Regions from separate parts of the Clostridium carnis genome, predicted to be linked through region 2. Evidence: riboswitches for the same ligand, from Rfam matches in the RefSeq annotation. Region 2 holds a riboswitch; each other region holds the start of a gene.
The links. Region 2 has a riboswitch for thiamine pyrophosphate ahead of thiD (bifunctional hydroxymethylpyrimidine kinase/phosphomethylpyrimidine kinase). Riboswitches for the same ligand answer to the same signal wherever they lie in the genome.

Region 1 (8,498 bases), 190 kb from region 2:
ATATTTTTATAAGTATGATGTGGTAGAAAATATAGAAGATGTTAAAGATGATATTGTAAAGATTACTTTTTGCAAATTTAACAATATAAACAAAGATTATACCGATATATTTTACCCAGGTTTTGAAGACTGCTTACAAATGTCTTTATCTGGAGAAATTTGGTTGGACTTAACAAGTCTTAATACTAACAAAGGAAACTCGTTAAAAAAAATTCAAGAAAAATATGTAATAACTAATGGAGAAACATTAGCTTTCGGCGACTACTATAATGATATATCCTTATTTTCTAGAGCTTATTTTAGTTATGCCATGGAAAATTCGCCTGATAAGGTTAAAGAGCATGCTAAATACATAATAGAAGGAGTACCTTATGATGGGGTTATTAAAGTTCTAAAAAATAAATTTGAAAACTTTTAGACTTTTATTAATTACTTTATTAAGATGAGTATTAAAATAGCTTATCTTATAACTTAACTAGTAAATTTAAATTTACAAACTCTATTATTAAATTAAGAAAAAATTAAGGCTATTGGTAAGCTTAAAGCTACCAATAGCCTGTTTTAGTATATTTTAAGTTTCTATCTTACACAAAAATATTTTCTATATAGCCCCTTATTTTTTTATAGTTCTACTCTTCCTCTTATTTCACCATTGTAAAAAGCTTTGATATTCTTTAATATTTCAACAAATAATCTTTCTCTAGCTTCTACACTTGCCCATGCTATATGAGGAGTAAGAATTAAATTTTCTTTATTTTTTATATTAATAAGTGGGTTCTCTGATTTCATTGGTTCAACTTCAAAAACATCAAGAGCTGCTCCTGCAATAACATTATTTTCTATAGCCTTTGCTAAATCAGATTCTACAACTATAGGACCTCTTCCCATATTAATTAATATTGCTGATTTTTTCATTTTACTTATAGCTGAATAATTTATTAATCCATTAGTTTTATCATTTAATGGTGCATGTATTGATATTATATCTGATTTACATAGTAATTCATCAAAGCTAACTTGATTATATTCAGAGTTATTATTCTTTCCTGAAGTTGAATAATAAATAATATTAACACCAAATGCTTCTGCTATCTTTGCAACTCTTTTTCCTATAGCTCCAAGACCAATTATACCCCAAGTTTTTCCTTCTAACTCATAAAAAGGCTTTGTTACATCTGTAAATAATCCTGATTTAGCATATTGTCCTGATTTAACAAAATTATCATAATAAGAAATCTTGTCATATAAAGCTAATACAGTTGCAAAAGTATGCTGTGCTACAGTATTAGTAGAGTATCCAGCTACATTTGTAACTGCTATACCATTATTTTTAGCATAAACTACATCTATATTATTAAACCCTGTAGCTGTTTCACAAATTAACTCTAAATTCTTAGCTTCTTTTAAATTACTCTCATTTAAAAGTACTTTATTAGTTAAAATTATATTTGCATCTTTAATTCTTTCAATAACCTCCTCTGGCTTTGTAGTATCATAATACTTAACATCTCCAAATTCCTTTAATAGATCAAAGTTTAATTTTCCTAATGTCTTTCCATCTAAAAGCACTATTTTTCTCATATTATCCTCCACTTTCATTAGTTATTTTATAATTTATATTTAAAGTTCTAAATTTATCTCTTAATTTTTAATACTCATTTGAGTAAAAACTTCTGTTTTCTTAAGTGCTTGTATAAGAATAACCGCAATAGCAGCACCTACTAATGTACTTATCATAAATGGCACAATAAAACCAAAAATTGCCGCTTCTCTTCCCATAAGAACTACCGCTATAGGAACAGCAATAATAGCCCCTAATATTCCAGTACCAATAACTTCACCAATATATGCAAAGGTTAGCCTCTTACTATACTTATATAATATACCACAAGTAAATGCACCTACCATGCTACCTGGAAATGCTAATAGTGTTCCTGTTCCCATAAACAGACGAATTAATGAAGTTATAAATGCCATAATTACAGCATATAAAGGACCTAATAAAACAGAAGCAATAACATTAATCATATGTTGAATTGGAAAACACTTAGTAAATCCTATTGGAATATAAAATGTCGAACATATTACCCCTACTGCAATTAGTATTCCAGCTAATGTGATTTTTCTTGAATTTTTCATTTTTACACATCTCCCTCTAAAATAAAATGCGAAGATGCCAATATAAGGCTCTCCGCAACTAAAGCAGTCTTATCCCTACGTTGGCATTATCCAAATCAGGTTTAAGGGTCGAAGTTAGATTACTTCCTCTCAGCCCACTAAAACAAGCTCCCCTATATTTTTAATCAAATATAACATTTTTCCTAACTTTTGTCAATTTCATTGTAAAACCTGCTTATTATTAGAGTTAAAACTTAAAATAAAAATTACTTATTATAAATAACCACTGCTTTTTCAGTAGTTATTTACTGTTAAATTAATTTCAAATTATATTTATATTTTTTAATAGAAATACTTTTAATTTAATGTCCTATCAAACCACATTCCTTTAATTTTAATACAAACTTTTTACTTACATTATTTATTGGACCTTTTAAGAATAGCCCCATTAATACTGCAATTATAAAATAACTTATTAAAAATACAATATCTTTGATTAATACTTGTGGAACTATTCCCCCAACTGTTTCTCTCATTGCAGAAATAGCATATGTAAATGGAAGAAGTGGATTTACTTTTTGGAAAAAAGGTGTTGTTACTTCTATAGGAAATGTTCCACCTGATCCAGCTACTTGTATTACCAATAATATAACCCCAATAGCTTTACCTACATTACCAAATATTGATACTAGTGTATAAACAATCATTATAAATACTAAACTAGATAATACACTAACTAAAACAAATACTACTGGATTAACTGCATATGTTCCTAATATAAGAATATCTCCAATACTAACTATTAATGATTGGCATATTCCTATAAATGCAAATGTTAAAAACTTTCCAAAATATTTTTCATATGGTTTTAATTCTAATCCTTTTTCCAAAGGTTCTGTATCAGTAGTTAATAAAGACACTAGTATTAATGCTCCAACCCATAATGATAATGTAGAATAAAATGGTGACATTGCTGATCCATAATTAGGAATAGGAAATAGTATATCTTCTTTTACATCGGGACAGTAGTTAGCTTTGTGTAAAAACAAAACTAACTACTGTTTTTTTGTATGAACAGATGGTAGTTTTGGAATAATATACTATATAAATTTTAGGAGGAAATATTATGCCAAAGAAAATTGATACCAACTTTGATTACAATGAGGAGGTAAAGAAGTGTAAGACTATTGATGATGTTATGGGGAAAAATGGACTTATACAAAGATTAGTAAAAGATGTTCTTGAAAATATATTAGAAGGAGAAATGGAAGAACATTTAGGTAGAAATAAATATGAAAGAACTGAAACTTTAGATGAAGTAAAAAAGAACTATAGAAATGGTTATAGTACTAAGAACTTAAGGAGTTCCTTCGGTGACGTCGACTTAGACGTACCCCGTGATAGAAATGCTGAATTTGAGCCACAAATTATAAAAAAATATGAAACTGTGTGTACTGAGTTAGATAAAAAGATTATATCTTTATATGCTAAAGGTATGTCAACATCTGATATTCAGGCTGAAATTGAAGACTTATATGGAATAACTATATCACCATCGATGGTATCTAAAATAACTGATAAAGTGCTTGCTAGCGCCGCCGAATGGCAAAATAGAGCATTAGATAAAATATATCCAATAGTTTATTTAGATGCTATGTACTTTAAAGTTAGAAGTAATGGAAAGATAGTTAACAAGGCTGTCTATATATGCTTAGGATACACTATGGAAGGGTATAAAGATATTTTAGGTATATGGGTTGATGAAGCTGAAGGTGCTAAATTCTGGTTAGGAATTTGCAATGATTTAAAAAATAGAGGTGTAAAAGAAATTTTAATTGCTTGTATGGATGGATTAAAAGGGCTTCCACAAGCTATAAAAACAGTATTTCCATCAGTAAATATTCAAACATGTATTGTTCATCAAATAAGAAATTCAATAAAATACATAGCTTCAAAGGATAAAAAAGCATTTATGAAAGATTTGAAGGAGGTTTATAAGGCTACAACAGAGGAACTTGCGTTAGCACAGCTAGATAATTTAAAGGAGAGATGGGGAGATAAATATGGAATAGTAATAGATTCCTGGTATAACAATTGGAGTAATCTTTCAACATTTTTTGACTTCTCTCCAACTATAAGAAAGATGATTTATACTACAAATATCTTAGAAGGTTTTAATCGTCAAATACGTAAATTCACTAAAGTTAGAGTCATATTCCCAACTGATGAATCTTTAAATAAGTGTGTTTACTTAGCAACGATGGAGATACTAGAAAAATGGACTCAGCCTATACATAATTGGGGTGCTACGCTAGCGGAGCTATCAATAATATTTGAAGATCAATTAAAAGATGAATTAGCTTAAAAGCTTGTACTTTTTATAAATTATATGCATACTATTAGATTTTTTTGAAATACTAAAAAAGGTAAAAAGAAACATTATTAGTATTTCTTAAATATAAAAAAATATTACTGGAAATGAAAATTTCCAGTAATATTAAAATAATAAAAATGATAATTACACAGAATTATCTATTCTCTCTTTACATCTACTGGATTTCCTAAAAAGCTACTTGTTTTCTCCCAATCATTTCGTAATATCTTTACTATTTCTTCTATTTTTTCATCATTATTTAATCCTTGAACTTTGTTTGCTATATTAGAAACTTCATTTTTTATTTGTGGCATATCATCCTTTAGCTTTAAAAGTTCTTCTTTACCTAAGGTAACTCCTGACCCTAATTTATTAATAAGATCTTTTACTTCTGGCATTGAAGTTTCTGCTTCATTAGCTAATATTATACTATTATCAATAATACCTCCAAGACTTTCTATTGCCTTATTTATTTCTGGAACATATTCAGAATCATATTTACTTATTATTTGATCTATTATTCCATTAACCTCTGAAATTAAATTCTTTAAATTTTCTAATTTACTTTTATCTACTAGTCCATTATTATTAACTGAATTTTTCACTTCTACTATGAAAGTTGAAATTCCATCTAGTTTACCTTCTATTATTCTTAATTCCTCAGTAAGTTTTGCTACTTGAGGATTTAACTTTCCTAATGGCTCTAAAACTTTAATCATTGAATTTAAACTATCCTTAAGTTCTGTTAGCTTTACAATAATATTATCCAAAGAACTTATAACTTTATTTTTATCTACCGTAACACTTGATAAATCATTTAATATTACTTGTATAGAATCTAAAGTAGTATTTAAAGTATTTAATCCATCTCTCACAATAGGTGTAACTTCAGTTAAACCTTCTTTTGCCTTTTTCAAGGCTTCTTTCGTATTAGAAAGTAACTTTAAAGTGTCATTTAAGGTTTCTTCTACTAATGGCATATTTTCATTTATTTTTTTAGTTATATCTTCTGCCTCATGTGTACCTGTATATGCTTTATCTACTAAATTTTCTATTTCAGGCATTCTATCATTTAATTTTATAATTCCATCAACTATCTTTAATAATTTAGGTTTTAACTCTTCAATACTTACTCCAGCTTCATTAAAAACTTTAAATATAACACCATCAATAGTTTCAACTATTGTACTATCTATCTGAGTTTTTATAGTACTTACTCCTTTATCTGTTATTTTAGGAGCTATAGCATTGCTTTTTTGATTAACTTTATATATAAGTTCTGGCTTTTCTATATTGCTTGATAATATTGATGTAGTCTTTTTAGTGAAATCCTCTGGAATTATTATAGTTGCATAATATTTTCCTCTCTCCACTCCAGAAATTCCTTGTTGCTCATCAACAAACTGCCACCCTAACGCATCATTCTCTTTTAGTTTACTAACTAGTTCCTCTCCAACATTTATATTTTTATTTTTTATTCTTTCCCCAATTTCTCCATCAATTTCTAACTTTTCACCTAAATCCTTATTAACAATTGCAACCTTTATCCCTTTAGTATTAGAATAAGGATCCCATCCTGCTTTTATGTTAAACCAAGCATATAACGCTGGTAACATCATTAAACCTAAAATAACAACTAATGCAACCCAATTATTAATTACATTTTTAAAATCTCTTTTAAATATCCTTAGTATATTTCTCATTACCTGAGCCTCCAATTTCCGTAATTAGGCTTTTTATTATTTTTCACCTATTACTTATAAATTATTACTCTTAAAATTTTATAAACTAAAATATATAAAAGTAGTACTATATATAGCACTACTTTTATAAAGAATAAATTTTATTTAATTTTAGACTCATCAGTCAATGATATCAATGGCATTTCTCTTATATTAATAAAAACTTTACAATTACCATATTTATCTTAAAGTTTATAATTTAATTATTTATTCCACTTACTTCTAAGTGCTAATAATGCATTTAAGTTATCATAAGAATAAACTTCCTCTCTTGACTCTTCACCAAAGGCACCATAAATCTTACTTTCTTTATTATTAACTTGAAATACATTCATCTTATTTATAGCCATATTATATAGCTCTTCGTCATTTATTTCTTTAGCAATTTTAGCAATAACAGCATAAATAGATGTTGATTCAATTTTACTTTCTGTATTATTTGAAATATTATATGAATTTGATATATATCCTTTATATTTAAGATTTTCCTTTATCCAATCTATACTTACTTTAACATCTTCTAAAGCTTCTATTTTGTTTAATATAACTAACATAGATAATAAGGTTTCTACATTATCTTCATCATCATATCTTTTGTTTTCATTATCATAATACTTTTTATATAAAGGAAGCTCCTTGCTTATAAATCCTTCGTTAATTATATTTAAAGAGTTTTTATACACTTCATCCCATTTTTTATTAACAGAAGATAATAGTTTTATTGCTGATAAATCTTGATAACATAAAGTTGATAATTTACTTTTTCCATAATTATCTTCAAAGTCAATTAATTTTCCATCTGTAATTAATTTTTTATAAATTCCATTTGAAATTTTCATTGCATTATATCTATATGTAAAACTATCAAATTGCACTGATGCAATTAGTAAGCTTTTTAAAATTCTTAAATCATCTATTGTAGCCGAAACCTCTGATGGTTCTTTTCCTTCTATTCTCCAGCTTATTAATCCATTTTTAAGCATCATATTTTCTTTTATATATTTAAAATTATTTTTAAATTCTTCACTATCATTTTTGTATAAATAATAATTTAATAACATACCTTGAGACTCTGATAATACATTATGTCCTTTAGTAATATCTCCTTCACTTATAGAATCCTTAAAATTTGTATAAATCCCACCATTTTCATCCATCAAACTTTCTTTTACAAATTTATAAAGCGCTTCTTCTCCTATTGTTATAACTTCATTTGACTTTACATCTCTTATATTTTTAATAGGTTTTATATAATCTAAAGATGAAAAGATTCCTATTCCTATTACTACTAAAATAACTATACTTATTATCATAATCTTATAACTTTTATTCATTTATTACCTCTCTCCTTTTTTATTATCTTTAAGTTTTTTTATCCTTTTTTAAAGTTTTTAATGTTTTATACATTGCATCTAATTCTTCATCTGATAAATAGTCTAATCTATCTAACTTATATTTTATATTCTCTATAGTTTCTTCTCTAAAATCACTTTTTTGAATCATTTTACCATCATTAATTATATAAGCTGCTAATGTACTTGTTGTTATTCCTATAAACCCTATACCAAATATCATTAATAAAACAGCTACAATTCTACCAACTGAAGTTGTTAATAGTATATCTCCATATCCAACTGTAGTAAAGGTTACAAAGCTCCACCACAAAGCATCTCCTAAACTCATATTTTCAAGTAATGATATTACTACTGCCCCCATAATTATAACAATTGTTGTTAAAATAATCATATAATTAAATTTATTTATTTTTGAAACCTTCTTTATATTTTTTCTAAACTTTGCAACTAAACACATTAATCTTATTAATTTACATATTTTAAAAAGTAATACTGCATTTAAAAAATCATTTATTCCTAAATATAAAAAGGCTTTAAAATAGATATTGGTAGGAATAATAATTGCTAAATCTAAAAAGTTATTAATAATAAATATAAATCTATTATCTGAAAATATTAATCTTACTATGTAATCAAGTAAAAATATAAACCAAATTATTAAGTCTATATAATAAAAGCTTTCCTTAACTGTAGGTGGCATTTCAATTGTAATATCTATTATTAGTATAATAGCTGCCATTAAAGCCAGTCCAGCTGAAAAAATATCATAGGTTGCTCTCTTACTCATCTTATTCTCCTTTATATATTTTTCTGCTCCTTATATTCTATAATTTATAATTAAATAAAATGAAATTTTAGCAAAAAAAACAGTGGTAAATCCACTGTTTTAATTAAAATTTATTTTTTCTC
Region 2 (8,498 bases):
AGCATTATAACCATATAAATAAGTATCTGCATATAATCCATTAGCATAACTCTTTGGTTCATATCTTATTCCTTCTGTAGCATCTCCATTTGACCATAATTCAACTGATAAAGCGCCTCCTCCAGCATAAGCATTTATAACTACTGGAAAATCATATACATTTTTGAATTTTAAATCTATAACACCATCTGCTAAAGTAGCATCTAAACCTAGTGGAACATATGAAACAGTCATCATATGATTTTGTCTTTCTGTTGGTAATATTCCAGCTCTTAATTCAGCATTATATAATGTTGAAGCAACTTGACATACTCCTCCACCATATCCTTTAACTACTTTTCCATTAACATAAGTATTAGATTCTAAATAACCATATTCTGGTGTAGTAGGACCAATTGCCTTTTCTGTAGAAAATTCTTCTCCTGGCATTAATAATATATTATCTATTGCTCTAGCAGCTATTTCTATATTATGCCCACTTGGACCTGCTGGATAATGTGTAGTATAACCACCTATTTTTTGATTTACAGTTTTTAATGCATCTGTTTTTATTTTAGGCTCTACAACTTGTAACTCAGAATTAATTGTTGATATTTCTTCACTTTTTGAGTTGCCTAAAATACCCTTAATGTCCTTTGCTACTTGTTCTTTATTTAAACTTAAACCATTTGCTCCATCATATACAGCTATACTCCCACCATCTACACTTATAGAAGCATTTTTAGCTGCTACATCTACATTAGATGCTATATTATCTATAAATCCATTTATTTTATCATCACTATAAAGAAGAGAGATTTCATATTGCTTTTTTTCTGCTTTTTTTATCAATGATAGTTTTTCAAAAAATGTTTTATCTTTTCCATAGTCCATTATTTCCTTTTTTAAACCCTCTAAATCTATGCTTGTCTCAAAATCTTTATACGTAGCCGCAAAATTATTTTCTCCAATTTTAACATTAAGTTTTTTATTACTTATATTAGTCATCATTGTTTCAATAGCATTGCTAAGCTCGTCCTTATTTTTTCCACTTACATCTTCATCTAAAATATAAACTGATGGATATACTTTTTCTGCATAGCTTTTAACTAACTTAATACTCGTAAAACTCCACCATCCAATAAAGGTTACTAAAATCACAACTACTGGGATTATTATCTTAAGATACTTTTTATTAAATCTTATGTTTTTTTCATTAAATTTTATTTTTTCTACTTCCCCTTCTAATCCTCTATTATCACTCACTTTTTTAACTCCTTTATTTAATTTATTTTCTTTTCTAATATATTTTAGTTTTAAAAGGTTTATGCTAAATAATAAACTATTTTACATATTATAAAATATATTCCTTTTTCTTTTATAAATCAATAGTAGTTTTTACTAATTCATCTACTACATTAGTAAAAACCGTGCACCTTTTAAACTGTACACGGTTTATCATTTGTTTTATTTATTATATCATATAGAGGATTATTTTTCCATATTATCAAGTGCTATTTTACGCAATTTATCCACATTTCACATTCTTTTTTTATATTTTCACTTTTTAATATAGCCGATACTACTGCATATCCATCTATATTAACTTTTTTAATATTATCAATGTTGTTAAGAGTTAATCCTCCTATTGCAACTATAGGAATTGAAACTTTATCTTTAATTTCTTTTAATGTTTCTATTGATACATGTTTTGCATCCAATTTAGTGTTAGTTCCAAACATAGCACCAACCCCTATATAATCAGCCCCATCTTCCTTAGCCTTTTTAGCTTCATCTACATTTCTTGCTGATACTCCAAGTATTTTATTACTTCCTATTAATTTTCTAACATAGCTTCCTGGTATATCACTTTGTCCAACATGAACTCCATCAGCATCACATAATAATGCTATATCTACTCTATCGTTAATTATAAATTTAACATTATATTTTTTAGTTAATTCTCTAAGTTTTATAGCTTTTTCTAAAAATTCTTTTCCACTCTTCTCCTTCTCCCTTAGCTGAAGCATAGTTACTCCACCTTTTAATGCTTCTTCTATAGAGTAATAAAAATCTCGATCCTTTAATATTTCTGAATCTGTAACTAGATATAACTTTAAACTCTCCATTCTCTATCTCCTATTTTATTGCTTAATTTACATTACTTATCTTCATTAATCTTTTAATTGGAATTAGTGCAACAACGGCTGTTGTTATTATCCCTTCTACTCCCGCACTTGTAAAATTATATATAAATGAATATATCCATGGGTTCATTCCAACTGGTGCATACTGTGCAAAAAAGATTACTCCTGATATTATTGAAAATAATACACTTAACATAGATGCAAAAAAACATCCTGATATTATCTTTCCTTTACTATCTGTACCAAAAATATCTGATACTCCTAAAGCCATAGAACCTAATATATAATCTAATAAAAATTGAACTGGATGCACTATCATTGCTCCATTTAATAATTTAAATAATCCAAATATTAATCCTCCTGTAACTCCTGCAGTCCTTCCAAATAATATCCCAATTAACATAATTGGTAATGTAGAAAATAAGGTTATGCCTCCACCTTGAGGATATTTTATAAATTGAATTAAATATAATATATAAGCTATTGCACTAAACATAGCTGTAATTACCATTGTTTTTGTTGATAATCTATTTCTCTTTAAATCAATAAAATATAATAAAATTATTAAAACTGATATAATTCCTACTAAAATAACCATCTTATTCTTCTGTCCTTTCCTGATATGCCATATTCCAAAATTCCATTTCATATTTACTTGCTTTAATAAAAATATCTCTTAATTTTTCTTTTTCATAATCTTCAATATTACTGCATAATTCATTAATATAATCTATCCAGTTATTTGTAAATTCATCAAACTCTTTAGAACCATAAACTTCAATCCAATCCTTATAAAAATTATCTTCTAGATTTTCTAAATATTGTTCTTTCAACTTATTTCCTATATAGTTATAACTCCATGTACAAGGCATAACAGCTATAGCTATTTCCTTAATATCTCCTGTCAAAGCTATTCCTTGCATATAGCTTGTATAACTTGATGTAACTAAATTATATTCACACTTTTCTGCTTCTATAGGCTTTACTCCAAAGCCCTCTAAATATTTAATATGAACTGCTGTTTCATCTTCCATAGTACCTTTTATTGAATCATAATAGAACTTCATTTCCTTCATAGTTCTAGATTTAACTACTCCTATACAAAAAACTTTTGCATATTCTTTTAAATATAAATAATCTTGTATAAGATAATATTTAAACTTATCTTTATTTAATATACCCTTTCCTATTTCTTCTACAAATGGGTGATTTAAATATCCTTCCCATATTTCTTCTACTTCCTCAAATAAATAATCTGTAAACTTCATATTACTTAATCCTTCCTTGTTCTCTAATTTTTTCTGCAGTTAAAAAATATATATTATTCATTAAATTAACCTTAAAGTCTCCTATGCCTTTACTAATTTCACTTGCTAACTCCCCACTTAAGGACATTGTTAAAACTCCCATTGCTGCACATTCTAATTTATCATAGCCTGTACCTAAGTAACTTCCTATCAAACTTCCAGTCATACAGCCTGTCCCTGTTATGCTTTTAAGCTTTTCAGATCCATTAAGTACTTTAATTACTTTTTCTCCATTACTTATAAAATCTACTTTTCCTGTGGCAACAACTACAGAATCTAACTTTTTAGATATCTTTTTAATTATTTCTGATATATCTTCTCCATCATCAAAAGAATCAACACCTTTTCCTCTTACATCAAACCCACTAATATACTTTATTTCAGCTATATTTCCTTTAATAACATCAAATTTTACCTCATTTAATAATCTATTAGTAAAATCTGCTCTTGTTTTTGTAGCAAAAACTCCTACTGGATCTAATATAACTGGCTTATTATATTTATTTGCAGCTTTACCTGCTTTAACAAATAATTCTAATCTATTTGAATTCATTGTTCCTATGTTTATAACAACAGCACTTGCTATACTAACTATTTCATCTACTTCCTCATAAGAATAGCTCATTAATGGACTAGCTCCTAATGCTAAAGTTATATTTGCACAATCATTTATAGTAACTTCATTTGTGTAATGTAATACTAATGGGTTTAATTCTTTTACCTTATTAATTAATTTATACATACTCTCTACCCCCAAGCTGTTTTTCATATTTTCTATATCATAGTTTTATTTATCTATCCTATAAAAATGATGTACTGGCCCAACACCCTTTCCTATATCAAAACTATTTCTAATAGCTTCTGTTATATACTCTTTACTTAATTCAACAGCCCTTTCAATATCATATCCTAAAGCTAAATGTGATGTTATAGCTGAAGAAAGCGTACAACCTGTACCATGAGTATTTTTTCTATCTAGCCTTTCTTGCTTGTACACTTTAAATACATCTTGTCCTATAAGTAAATCTACAGCATCACCTTCTAAATGTCCGCCCTTCATTAAAACATATTTAGGTCCAAGTTTTAAAAGTTCTAATCCAGCTTCTCTCATATCATCTATAGTATTTATTTTTATTCCTGTTATTTCTTCAGCCTCTAATGTATTAGGTGTAATTATATAGGCCATTGGAATTAAATATTTTACTAAATTTGCCTTTGCCTCTGGTTGTAAAAGTGAATAACCACTTTTAGAAATCATAACTGGATCTATAACTAAATTTTTAGGATTATATTTTTTTAATGTATCTACTATTTCTAATATTATTTCTGGACTTGATACCATTCCTATCTTCACTGCTAATGGTTCTATATCATCAAAAACAACTTCTATTTGTTTTCTTATAATTTCTTTGCTTAAATTCTCTACCATAAAAACACCTTGAGTATTTTGTGCTGTTATTGCAGTTATAACACTCATGCCATAAGTTCCTATTGCACTAAAAGTTTTTAAATCAGCTTGTACTCCTGCTCCTCCTGAAGAATCTGATCCTGCTATTGTTAATGTCGGTATCTTGTAATTACTCATCCTTAAACTTCCTCTCATTATTTTTATAAAAAAAACAGCTATATTCTAATCTAGAATATAGCTGTATAGTTCACATATATAAATACAAAATTATATTTAAAAGCTTTCCTACGCTGGCATTATCCAGATCAGGTAAAAGGGTTAATATTAAATATTTCTCAGCCATTTGGCACCCCTAGCAAATTATTCATTTTTAATACACTTTTATTATATACTTATAAATTTCTATGTCAATACTATCCATTTATATAAATAATATTTTTAATTAATGATATAATTATATACAGTAACATTATAATTTTTATAGAAAGGAGTGATTTTTATGAATCTAAAAGATAAAAATTTGCATATGATACCACTTTGTATTACATCGCTAATATTAACATTTGTTGTATCTAATAAAGTAAAACCTTTCCTTATAGTTGCTTCAATCGCCTTTATTATTGCAACTATTTCAATACTTTTAGAAAATAAGAAAAATAATAATTCTATAAAAAAATAAAATTTCGCCTTTAATATAAAAAAGGTCTAATTTTAATGTTATTTATTATTAGATCTTTTTATCCATAGATACTTATTTTTAAGAAAGCTTATATAAATAATAGAAAGTAAAATTCTCCATCCCCTCATAGAGTTACCACACTCAAATTTTATTATTTCATTTTCTAAAATATCAAAGTCTATTTTATTACTCCTACACCAATCTATTTTTAGGTATATACTGTGATTCCCTGTCCCAATATTTATATTTTTTATTAATAATTTTTAATATTATTTTTCCCTCATAATTATCTGTTATTATTAAATATATAAATTTAAATTGGGAGGTAAACAATTGTGAAAGGTAAATTTATAAACATAAGTATATTTGTATTAAGTGTTCTTTGCTTAGTAATATCCCTTAAAACATTCTGGAATATGGGTATTTATGTTGATGAATTCAATACATCACCTGACATAGTATTAGGCGGTAATTTTTGGCTTTATATGAATTGGCTTAAATTAGTATGTTCTGCCCTTATATGTATTTTATCTTGTATAAATTTATTTCATAAAAAGAAGTAAATAATAAATACTCCTATTAAATTATTATTAAGATACTCAAATATAAATATTAAAGTTAATTTTAATAACTTGAGTAAGTTTCTTATTGTAAAATGATGTCCACATCTGGACATCATTTTACTTATTTAAGTTTAAACCTTATTTTACCTTAATATGATTATTTTATATTTCTACCTATAAGAATAAATCTATGCTCTAAACTTTCTATAAACTTATTATGTTCTAATTCCTTTTGTAATTCACATAATGTTTCAGTGATAATAAAAATTCTCCTCCACCAGTTCCCATATCAAGTAATTCATAATTATCCTTCAAATAATTTTTATAATCCCAAGGTAAATTTTCATCTTCCCATCTACCATTTAAATAAGAAAAATCCCATCCCTTAAAACTCATCTCTTCATCATTTTTCCAAATCTGCTTTAATTTATTATAATCCATAACCTTATTCCCCTTTGCTTATTATTTTTTATAATAAAATTAGTGCAGTTTTCTGATAGTAAATTAATTAATCTCGATACAATCTACCATCAGATTATATAAAACTGCACCGAGTAATTAATTCGCTTTAACATCATTAAGATTTCACCTACTTTCCTATATGTTTTAAATTATATCATCTATTTTTTAATTGATTTAAAATATAATCTATCTTTTTATTCATTTCATTATTTTTATTAATAAAATTCCTTAATTTACTTATACACTTATATATAGTTATAAGAATTAAGGCTAGTAAAAGAAAATTAATTACTGTTGACATAATTGCAAAATAATTAAATTCCAAAATATACTCCCCCTTATCTATATCACAATACCTATTTATTCTATAATTTTACCATAATAAACCATATATTATAATAAGTAATTTTTTGAATTTATCTATAATTTAATAATTATATCTTTAAATCTTCATTTAAAAAACAGCTTTCCAATGTAATATTTTTCTAAAAATGGTATAATAAATATATATTATTCAAATTTAAGGAGGGAAGCAATATGAAGCAATATGAATATAAAATTGAACAAATTTATATAGAATTTAAAAGTATATTAAGGGCTGATAAAAACAAATACAATAAAGATATTACAGAAAAATTAAACATTCTTGGAAAAGAAGGTTGGGAATTATCTGGAGTAGATGGAACGTGGTTTTATTTTAAAAGAGAAATCAATTAATATAAATTAGAAACATACTTTCTTTATATTTCTAATATGTGTAGAAGGGACAGTAGATAGATTTGTGTAATAACAATTCTCTCTACTGTCCCATTTATAGAAATAACTTCTCCTACTCCTTATTTCATATAATTAATTATTAACTCATAGCATCTCTCTTTTGTAGTCTCTCCAAGAATCACTACATAAACTAAAGGTTCAATTGTGCCACCTTTTACTTTATTATACTATTCAAATTTATTTATTAAACTTCTCTAAATTCTTGATTTTAAAATCAAAAAGTCTTCCACAATTTAAACATACTTCCGCCAATACAGGTGATTCCTTTGAAAACAAAAATCTAGATGAATTTGCTTTAAATGTCAAACCATATAGTGAAGTTAATTCTCCACTTTCAACCTTCCTACTACCACAAAATGGACATTCCATAGTATCTCCCCTTTTCTCATAAATTCTTAAATCATAGTCAGCTTTACATATTGTTCATTGAATTGATTATTAATATTAAAAAATAAATTTACTTTAAAGTGATGTAATTTCCTATTAAATTTCATTTAGAGATTTTTTGTTTATTCTTAATATAAAATTGTTTTAAACTTCTACCTTTAATTAAATTATAAATTTATTATTTCCTTTATAGCAACAACTACCCCATTATCTTCATTACTTTTTGCTATAAATCTTGATACCTTTTTTAAATCTTCATGTGCATTTTCCATTGCATAACTATGGTATGCACTTTCCATCATTTCCAAATCATTTAAATAATCTCCAAAAACCATTGTTTCTTCATGCTTTATATTTAATAGTTCTTGAACTTTATTTATTGCTACACCTTTATTAACACCTTTAGCTGTTATATCAAGCCATATTTCTCCTGAAACAGTTACTTGAAGAGCTTGTCTGTATTTTTCAAAATATTTATTACTATTACTTTCTGATCCTGAAAAATCACATATAGTTACTTTTAATATATTGTCTTCTACCTTAGTTAAATCTTCAACTATTTCGTATCTCTCATAATATTTTTCTGTTTCTTTAATAAGCCTTGCATCTTTTTGCTCAATATATGCTGATTTTTTACCACATAAAATTACATATGAATTTTCTATTTTTCTACCTATTTCAATAAGCTCTAGAGCTATTTCTTTTTCCAAATCATTTACTAATATTTCCTTGCCCTTATAAACTACAAATGTACCATTTTCTGCTATAAACATTACATGGTCTTTTATG
Region 3 (8,498 bases), 1.6 Mb from region 2:
AAGTTTGTAAAAAATTATTATATACAATAAATAAAAAAGATGAATTAAATAATGATGAAGAGTTAATAGAGTTAAAAAAATTAACCACATAATAATGAATATATTATGGATTATTTTTGGTGGATTAGAATTATGTTTAATAAATTTAGTTAGTGCAGTTTTATTATGCTTAACAATAATAGGAATTCCATTTGCAAAGCAATCTATAAAATTAGCTAAGTTATCGTTAATGCCATTTGGAAAAGAAGTAATATAGGGAAAATTTATAGATTATGTCAAAAAGTTAGTAAAATTTTCTAAAAAAGTTTCAAAAAACTATTTACAACTAATAATTATTATTATATAATAAGTCATGTAACAAGGATACGAAAGAAAAAAATATTAAATAGTAAATAGTTAAAATGAAATAAAATGTGGATTTTAGGAGGATTTTAAGATGAAAAAATTTGTTTGTACAGTATGTGGATATGTATTTGAAGGAGAAGCAGCACCAGCAGAGTGCCCAGTTTGTAAAGTAGGAGCTGACAAGTTCGTAGAACAATCAGGAGAATTAGCTTGGGCTGATGAACACAGAGTAGGAGTTGCTAAGGATGTAGATCCAAGAGTTATGGAAGGATTACAAGCTAACTTTATGGGAGAATGTACAGAAGTTGGAATGTACTTAGCAATGTCAAGACAAGCTGATAGAGAAGGATACCCAGAAGTTGCAGAAGCATATAAGAGAATTGCATGGGAAGAAGCAGAACATGCAGCTAAATTTGCAGAATTAATTGGAGAAGTAGTTGTAGCAGATACAAAGGCTAACTTACAAGCTAGAGTAGATGCAGAACACGGAGCATGTCAAGGAAAGAAAGATTTAGCTACATTAGCTAAACAATTAAACTTAGATGCAATCCATGACACAGTTCATGAAATGTGTAAAGATGAAGCTAGACATGGACAAGCTTTCAAAGGATTATTAAACAGATTCTTCAACTAAGATATATAAAGACTCGCCAAGGCGGGTCTATTTTTTTTGTTTAATGAAAACCACCTGCTATGCAGGTGAGTTCCGAAAAGCTTTAGCGGTCAGTAGGAAATAAAAACCTCCTTTGGTATAATTAAACTAGGTTCGACAGCCAAATTTAATAACCAAAGGAGGCATCCGTAATGGATAGTAATAGTTTATCACATACAAAATGGAATTGTAAATATCATATAGTATTCGCGCCTAAGTATAGGAGGAAAGAGCTATATGGAGAAAAGAAAAAAGAAATAGGTAAAATATTAAGACAGTTATGTGAGTGGAAAGGTGTAACTATAATCGAGGCGCATGTATGCGTTGATCATATACATATGTTGGTTGAGATACCACCAAAGATGAGTGTATCAGGCTTTGTAGGATTTTTAAAAGGAAAAAGTAGTCTTATGATTTTTGAAAGATTTGCAAACTTGAAGTATAAGTATGGAAATAGACATTTTTGGTGTCGTGGATTTTATGTGGATACAGTAGGAAGAAATAGAAAGGCAATTGAAGAATATATAAGAAATCAAGAAAAAGAAGATATGATTTCAGATCAAATAAGTATGAAAGAATATATGGACCCTTTTAAGGGTAGCAAGTAACATAGTATGCGGCTGGCGAACCAATTTAAGCGCCTTAAGGCGCAATGCAGGTAAGAGGCCCTTATAGGGCTTAGGAAATACCACCAGCTAAGCTGGTGGATTTTTATTAGGAAACTATATTTACAGACTAATTGCGGATAAGTACAACATATTAAGAAATATAAGTGATATCCTAAAGAATAAAAAAATTAGAAAGGCAAATTAAAATATGTATATTGATAGCCATACACATTTAGATTTTTTTAATGAAAATATAGAAAAAGCTATAGAGGATATAAATAAAAATAAAATACTTACATTGGCTAATAGCATGGATATAGAAAGCTATGAGAAAAATAAAATCTATGCTAAAAAAAGCAAATATATAATTCCAACCTTTGGAATACATCCGTGGAAAGCAAGTGAATTTAATGGCAATTTAAGCAAATTAATTCCTTATATAGAAGAAAGCAAACTAATAGGTGAAATAGGTTTAGATTTCTTTTGGATAGAAGATAAAAGTACTTATAAAAAGCAAAGAGAAGTATTTAAGTTTATATTAAAGGAAAGCATTAAAAGAAATAAAGTTATAACTCTCCATACTAAGGGAGCAGAAGAGGAAGTATATAATGCTTTAATCAATTACAATTATAATAAGGTTATTATTCATTGGTATAGTGGAGATATTAAAATATTAAATAAATTAATAAGTCTTGGATGTTATTTTACTATTAGTGTTGATATTGGATATTCAAATACTACAGAAGAGATATTAAATAAAATACCTTTAAATAAATTATTAGTAGAAACAGATGGACCTACAGCATTAGAATGGGTAAAGGGGGAATATGGTTACCCAAGTATAATTAAGGATGTAGTTTGTAAAATAGCAAAAATAAAAAATATAAGTGAAAAAAGTCTTGAATTTATAATAGAAGAAAATTACAAAAGGTTATTGATGTTGGGGTAAATGTTAATTAATAATTAATATCAAATAATAGTTTGACAACTTTACTTTATAGAGTTAATATATATATGAATAAGATTACAATTTTATAATGCATCTGGGGAGGTAGTTAACTACCTGAGAGGAAATTAAATTAATTTCGACCCATTACCTGATTTGGATAATGCCAACGTAGGGAGATAATTTGTTATATTACTATAATATTCAGAAGAAAGTCTACAAGCACAGTATTTCAAGTTAGAAGTACTGTGCTTTTTATTATATAAATTAAAAAATGGAGGGAATTAAGAATGACAGTATGTAATGTTAGTTTGCAGGTTATACCAAGAGTATCAGAAGAAAGAGTTTATCCAGTGGTTGATAAAGTAATTGAGTACATAAAATCAACAGGAGTAAAGTATGAAGTAGGTCCTATGGAAACAACTATGGAGGGGGAATTAGATTTTCTTTTAGAAATAGTTAAAAGGGCTCAAGATATATGTATAGAAGAGGGCGCTTCAAGAGTGGCATCAATGGTTAAGATAGACTATAAAAGAGAAGGCGTGACAATGGATGAAAAAATTAAAAAGTATAGGGAATAAAGTTGCACCAATAATTTTTGTGTTAATTTTATTAATACTATGGGAAGGTATAGTTTCCTTTGGTGGAATTGAAAAATATATAATGCCAGCACCAAGTGATGTGGCAAAGACTTTAGTTAAAGACTTTAAAATTATGACTCCTCATATTTTAATTACATTATATGAGGGAGTAGTTGGATTTTTAATAGCTATAATTGCAGCTCTTATTTTAGCAATAATTATGGACATGGTTCCAATAATTAAAAAGGCAGTATATCCAGTGCTTGTAATTTCACAAACAGTACCAATAGTAGCATTAGCACCATTATTTATTATTTGGTTTGGATTTGGGACTTTACCTAAAGTGTTAGTTGTTATATTAGTTTGTTTTTTCCCAATAGTAATAAGTATTTCAGATGGGTTAGAGGGTGTAGATAAAGATTTAATAAATCATTTTAAGTTAATGGGGGCATCTAAGGTAAAGAGATTTATTCATTTAAAGCTACCTTATGGGATGATAAACTTTTTTTCAGGTATGAGAATTGCTGCAACTTACAGTATTATGGGTGCTGTAATAGGAGAATGGCTTGGGGGAGAAAAAGGACTTGGAGTTTATATGACTCGAGCAAGAAGTGCATATGCATTAGATAAAATGTTTGCAGCAATAGTTGTTATTGTAATAATGAGTATGTCAATATTCTTTATAGTTGGGTTAATAGAAAAGGCATTTACGCCTTGGAATAATAAAAATACAAAAAAATAAATAAGCTTTAGAGGTGAAATAAAATGAAAAAGAAAAAACTAATTTCAATGGTTTCAATAGCATTAGCATCATTAATGATGTTAACAGGTTGTGGTAATAAGAAGGATAAAAAGGAAGAAGGAGCTCTTCAAAAAGTTAAGGTAATATTAGATTGGACACCTAATACAAATCATACAGGACTATATGTTGCACAAGAGAAAGGATATTATAAGGATTTAGGATTAGATGTTGAAATAATTCAACCTCAAGAAGGATCATCACTTCAATTATTAGCAGCTAATCAAGGTGATTTTGCTATAAGTTATCAAGAAGATTTAACCTTTGCAAAAACATCAGATAATCCATTACCTGTAAAGGCAATAGCAACAGTAATACAACATAATACATCAGGCTTTGCATCTCCAAAGGAAAAGGGAATAGCTACAGTTAAAGACTTTGAAGGAAAAACATATGGTGGATGGGGGGGTCCATCAGAGCAAGCTATATTAAAAGCTGTAATGGATAAAAATGGAGTAGATTTTTCTAAGCTAAAGATGGTAGATGTAGGAACAGAGGATTTCTTTATTGCTACTAAAAATAATATAGATATGGAATGGGTATTTGAAGGATGGACTAATATTGAGGCAAAAGAAAGAGGTTTTGATATAAATTATATTAGGCTTAGAGATTTAGATGAAGCTTTAGACTACTATACGCCAATAATTGCTGCATCAGAAGACACTATAAATAATAAAAAAGAAATGGTTACAAAATTTATGGAAGCAACTTCTAAAGGATATAATTATGCTATAGAAAACCCAGAAGAAAGCGCTAAAATATTAGTAGCTAAAGTTCCAGAAATAAGTGAAAGTTTAGCTATAGAAAGTCAAAAATTCTTAGCAAAAGAATATAAGGCTGAAGCTAAAAGATGGGGAGAAATGAAAGATAGTGTATGGGATAACTATACAAAATTTTTATTAGATAACAAATTAATTAATAAGGATATGAAAGCAAGCGAGGCTTATACAAATGAATTCTTACCAAAATAAAATATCACTAACTAATGTATCAAAGCATTTTGAAAGTATGGAGATATTAAAAGATATAAATATTAATGTTAATAAAGGGGAGTTAGTATCATTAATAGGACCATCAGGTAGTGGTAAAAGTACAATTTTTAATATATTAACTAATTTAATAAATGCTGATAGTGGAGAAGTTAGAGTTAATGGAGATATAAGCTACATGTACCAAAAGGATATGATGGTGACATGGAAAAAAGTAATAGATAATGTTGGAGTTCCACTTGTGTTTAAGGGGAAAAGTAAAAAGGAAGCAAGGGAAGAAGTAGAGAGATATATAGATATCTTTGGACTTCAAGGATTTCAATATAAATATCCATCACAACTTTCCGGTGGAATGAAGCAAAGGGCTAATTTTCTTAAAACATATTTAACATCTAAGGATATTATGCTTTTAGATGAACCCTTTGGAGCTTTAGATTCAATTACAAGAAAAAAACTTCAGCAATGGCTTATAAATCTTATGAAAGAAAGAGAGTCTACAATACTTTTCATAACTCATGATATTGAAGAGGCTATATTTTTATCAGATAGAATATATGTTATATCAGAAAAACCTGCGGTAATTAAAGGGGAAATAGAAGTTAATCTAAAAGGTGAAAGACATGAAGATATAATATTAAGTGAAGATTTTATAAAGATAAAGAAAGCAGTTTTTAACCTTATGGAAGAATCTAATAAACAATAAAATAGTTAAGTGTAAAAAATACTTGTCATTATGGCAAGTATTTTTTTATTCAGGAAATTATATGTGCAGAGCAATTAAGGATAAGTACAACATATTAAGAAATTCAGTGATTTGCCCTAAAAAATATATAAAAAATTTTTAAAAAAGTGTTTACAACTAATAATTATTATTATATAATAATAAATGTAGACAGGGTAATTAAATAAACACCTGGAACATTAAAAAGAAATTAATTAAATTTAAGGATATAAAAAAAGGGAGGATTTTAAGATGAAAAAATTTGTTTGTACAGTATGTGGATATGTATTTGAAGGAGAAGCAGCACCAGCAGAGTGCCCAGTTTGTAAAGTAGGAGCTGACAAGTTCGTAGAACAATCAGGAGAACTAGCATGGGCTGATGAACACAGAGTAGGAGTTGCTAAGGATGTAGATCCAAGAGTTATGGAAGGATTACAAGCTAACTTTATGGGAGAATGTACAGAAGTTGGAATGTACTTAGCAATGTCAAGACAAGCTGATAGAGAAGGATACCCAGAAGTTGCAGAAGCATATAAGAGAATTGCATGGGAAGAAGCAGAACATGCAGCTAAATTTGCAGAATTAATTGGAGAAGTAGTTGTAGCAGATACAAAGGCTAACTTACAAGCTAGAGTAAATGCAGAACACGGAGCATGTCAAGGAAAGAAAGATTTAGCTACATTAGCTAAACAATTAAACCTAGATGCAATCCATGACACAGTTCATGAAATGTGTAAAGATGAAGCAAGACATGGTCAAGCTTTCAAGGGATTATTAAACAGATTCTTTAACTAAGATTATTTAAAAAGCTCACAGTAATGTGGGCTTTTTTTATTGTGATATATTTACTACTTATGATATTATAAAAATAATCGTATTAATCGATTACAATAAGGGTGGAGAATTTATAAAATGGACAACCTAAAAGTTGACATTGAAGAAGAGGTGAAAGTAAATGACGAATATAAAAAATTATGATTTAAATTGGTTAGAAAATCCAGAAATATTTCAAGTAAATAGATTAGAACATCATTCTGATCATAGATATTATAAAACAATTGAGGAGATGAAAAATGGTAGTTCATCTTTTAAAAAAAGCTTAAATGGAAAATGGAAATTTAGTTATGCAAAAAATTTAAATTTAATAGTTACTGACTTTTATAAGGAAGAATATGATGCTTCTTCATGGGATGATATAAAAGTACCAGGACATATACAACTACAAGGATATGATATACCAAGATATGTTAATACTATGTATCCATGGGATGGACATGAATCTCTTAATCCAGGTGAAATTCCAAAGCTAGAAAATCCAGTTGGTAGTTATGTACAATATTTTGATATACCATCAGATTGGAATAAAAGTCCAGTTTATATTTCTTTTCAAGGAGTTGAATCTGCATTTTTTATTTGGTTAAATGGAGAATTTGTAGGATATAGTGAAGATAGCTTTACTCCATCAGAATTTAATTTGACGCCATATATTAAAGAAAAAAATAATAAGCTTTCTGTAATGGTAATAAAGTATAGTAGTGGAAGTTGGCTTGAAGATCAAGATTTTTGGAGGTTTTCAGGGATATTTAGAGATGTATATCTTTATACAACTCCTAAAACTCATATAGAAGATATTTTTATAAAAGCAGATATAAGTAAAGATTTTATTAATGGTAAATTAGATATTGAAATGAAGTTAAAGGGAGAACTTAATTTTAATTTAGATATAGAATTAATAGATAAAAATAATATAAAAGTAGGAAATTTTAAATATTATATAGATAAAGAAAATATAAATTTAAGGGAAGAAATAGGCAAGGTAAATTTATGGAGTGCAGAAGATCCATATTTATATAGCTTAATTATAAAGGTCAAAGGATTAAATGGTGATTTAATTGAGGTAATTGAGCAAAAAGTTGGTTTTAGAAAATTTGAGCTTATTAATAATGTTATGCATATTAATGGTAAAAGAATAGTATTTAAAGGCGTTAATAGACATGAATTTAGCTGCTATCATGGTAGAAGTGTAACTTATGAAGAAATGTTATGGGATGTAAAAAATATAAAGCAAAACAATATTAATGCAGTAAGGACATCTCACTATCCAAATCAAACAGAATTTTATAACTTATGTGATGAATATGGATTATATGTTATTGATGAAGCGAATTTAGAAAGTCATGGAACCTGGCAAATACCTAGGGGACCTCAAGAAGATTTTACAATACCAAACTCAGTTCCAAAGTGGAGAGAAGTAGTAATAGATAGAGCTAAAGCTATGCTAGAAAGAGATAAAAACCATTGTAGTATTTTAATTTGGTCCTGTGGAAATGAATCCTATGGTGGAGAAAATATATATTTAATGTCAAGGTTTTTTAAAGAAAGAGATGATACAAGGTTAGTTCACTATGAAGGAGTTTTCCATGATAGAAGCTTTAACGAAACTAGTGATATAGAAAGTCGTATGTATACGCCAGTTTGTGAAGTTTTAGAATATTTAAATAATAATCCTAAAAAGCCATTTATATTATGTGAATATACTCATGCAATGGGAAATTCAAATGGAGCAATGTTTAAATATACTGATTTAGAAGATAAGTATGAAATGTATCAAGGCGGATTTATTTGGGATTATATAGATCAATGTATTATTAAAAAAGATAAGTACGGAAATGAGCATTTAGCTTTTGGAGGAGATTTTTCTGAAAGACCAACAGATTATAACTTTTGCTTAAATGGTTTAGTATATGCAAATAGAAAAGAATCAACTAAAATGCAAGAAGTTAAATATAACTATCAAAACATAAAGATAGATGTAAAGGAAGATATAATAACTATTACAAATAAAAACTTATTTATA

Region 1: it holds a riboswitch for thiamine pyrophosphate, as region 2 does, so the genes downstream of both, thiW (energy coupling factor transporter S component ThiW) here and thiD (bifunctional hydroxymethylpyrimidine kinase/phosphomethylpyrimidine kinase) in region 2, are expected to answer to the same signal.
Region 3: it holds a riboswitch for thiamine pyrophosphate, as region 2 does, so the genes downstream of both, ACYQ1T_RS02650 (thiamine-binding protein) here and thiD (bifunctional hydroxymethylpyrimidine kinase/phosphomethylpyrimidine kinase) in region 2, are expected to answer to the same signal.

What each region holds. Positions count from the first base shown of each region.
Region 1 covers NZ_BAAHYS010000001.1:2,332,602-2,341,099, reverse strand. Annotated here, with positions in the region: gene ACYQ1T_RS11380 (HAD family hydrolase) at 1-418, shown strand, start outside; gene ACYQ1T_RS11375 (D-2-hydroxyacid dehydrogenase) at 622-1,581, opposite strand; gene thiW (energy coupling factor transporter S component ThiW) at 1,642-2,139, opposite strand; TPP riboswitch at 2,195-2,303, opposite strand; gene ACYQ1T_RS11365 (YhgE/Pip family protein) at 2,481-3,167, opposite strand; gene ACYQ1T_RS11360 (IS256 family transposase) at 3,245-4,483, shown strand; gene ACYQ1T_RS11355 (YhgE/Pip domain-containing protein) at 4,651-6,195, opposite strand; gene ACYQ1T_RS11350 (glycosyl hydrolase family 8) at 6,438-7,568, opposite strand; gene ACYQ1T_RS11345 (potassium channel family protein) at 7,597-8,376, opposite strand; gene ACYQ1T_RS11340 (aldose epimerase family protein) at 8,487-8,498, opposite strand, start outside.
Region 2 covers NZ_BAAHYS010000001.1:2,146,279-2,154,776, reverse strand. Annotated here, with positions in the region: gene ACYQ1T_RS10390 (VanW family protein) at 1-1,245, opposite strand, end outside; gene thiE (thiamine phosphate synthase) at 1,494-2,108, opposite strand; gene thiT (energy-coupled thiamine transporter ThiT) at 2,131-2,724, opposite strand; gene tenA (thiaminase II) at 2,726-3,394, opposite strand; gene thiM (hydroxyethylthiazole kinase) at 3,396-4,175, opposite strand; gene thiD (bifunctional hydroxymethylpyrimidine kinase/phosphomethylpyrimidine kinase) at 4,221-5,018, opposite strand; TPP riboswitch at 5,107-5,205, opposite strand; gene ACYQ1T_RS10360 (hypothetical protein) at 5,341-5,520, shown strand; gene ACYQ1T_RS10355 (hypothetical protein) at 5,856-6,083, shown strand; gene ACYQ1T_RS10350 (hypothetical protein) at 6,306-6,524, opposite strand; gene ACYQ1T_RS10345 (hypothetical protein) at 6,700-6,870, opposite strand; gene ACYQ1T_RS10340 (hypothetical protein) at 7,083-7,262, shown strand; gene ACYQ1T_RS10335 (hypothetical protein) at 7,500-7,691, opposite strand; gene ACYQ1T_RS10330 (HAD family hydrolase) at 7,877-8,498, opposite strand, start outside.
Region 3 covers NZ_BAAHYS010000001.1:529,340-537,837, reverse strand. Annotated here, with positions in the region: gene ACYQ1T_RS02675 (TMEM164-related integral membrane acyltransferase) at 1-92, shown strand, start outside; partial or broken gene ACYQ1T_RS02670 (YccF domain-containing protein) at 92-256, shown strand; gene ACYQ1T_RS02665 (NADH peroxidase) at 437-979, shown strand; gene tnpA (IS200/IS605 family transposase) at 1,150-1,605, shown strand; gene ACYQ1T_RS02655 (TatD family hydrolase) at 1,814-2,554, shown strand; TPP riboswitch at 2,640-2,746, shown strand; gene ACYQ1T_RS02650 (thiamine-binding protein) at 2,842-3,132, shown strand; gene ACYQ1T_RS02645 (ABC transporter permease) at 3,104-3,874, shown strand; gene ACYQ1T_RS02640 (ABC transporter substrate-binding protein) at 3,898-4,902, shown strand; gene ACYQ1T_RS02635 (ABC transporter ATP-binding protein) at 4,883-5,623, shown strand; gene ACYQ1T_RS02630 (NADH peroxidase) at 5,894-6,436, shown strand; gene lacZ (beta-galactosidase, LacZ type) at 6,597-8,498, shown strand, end outside.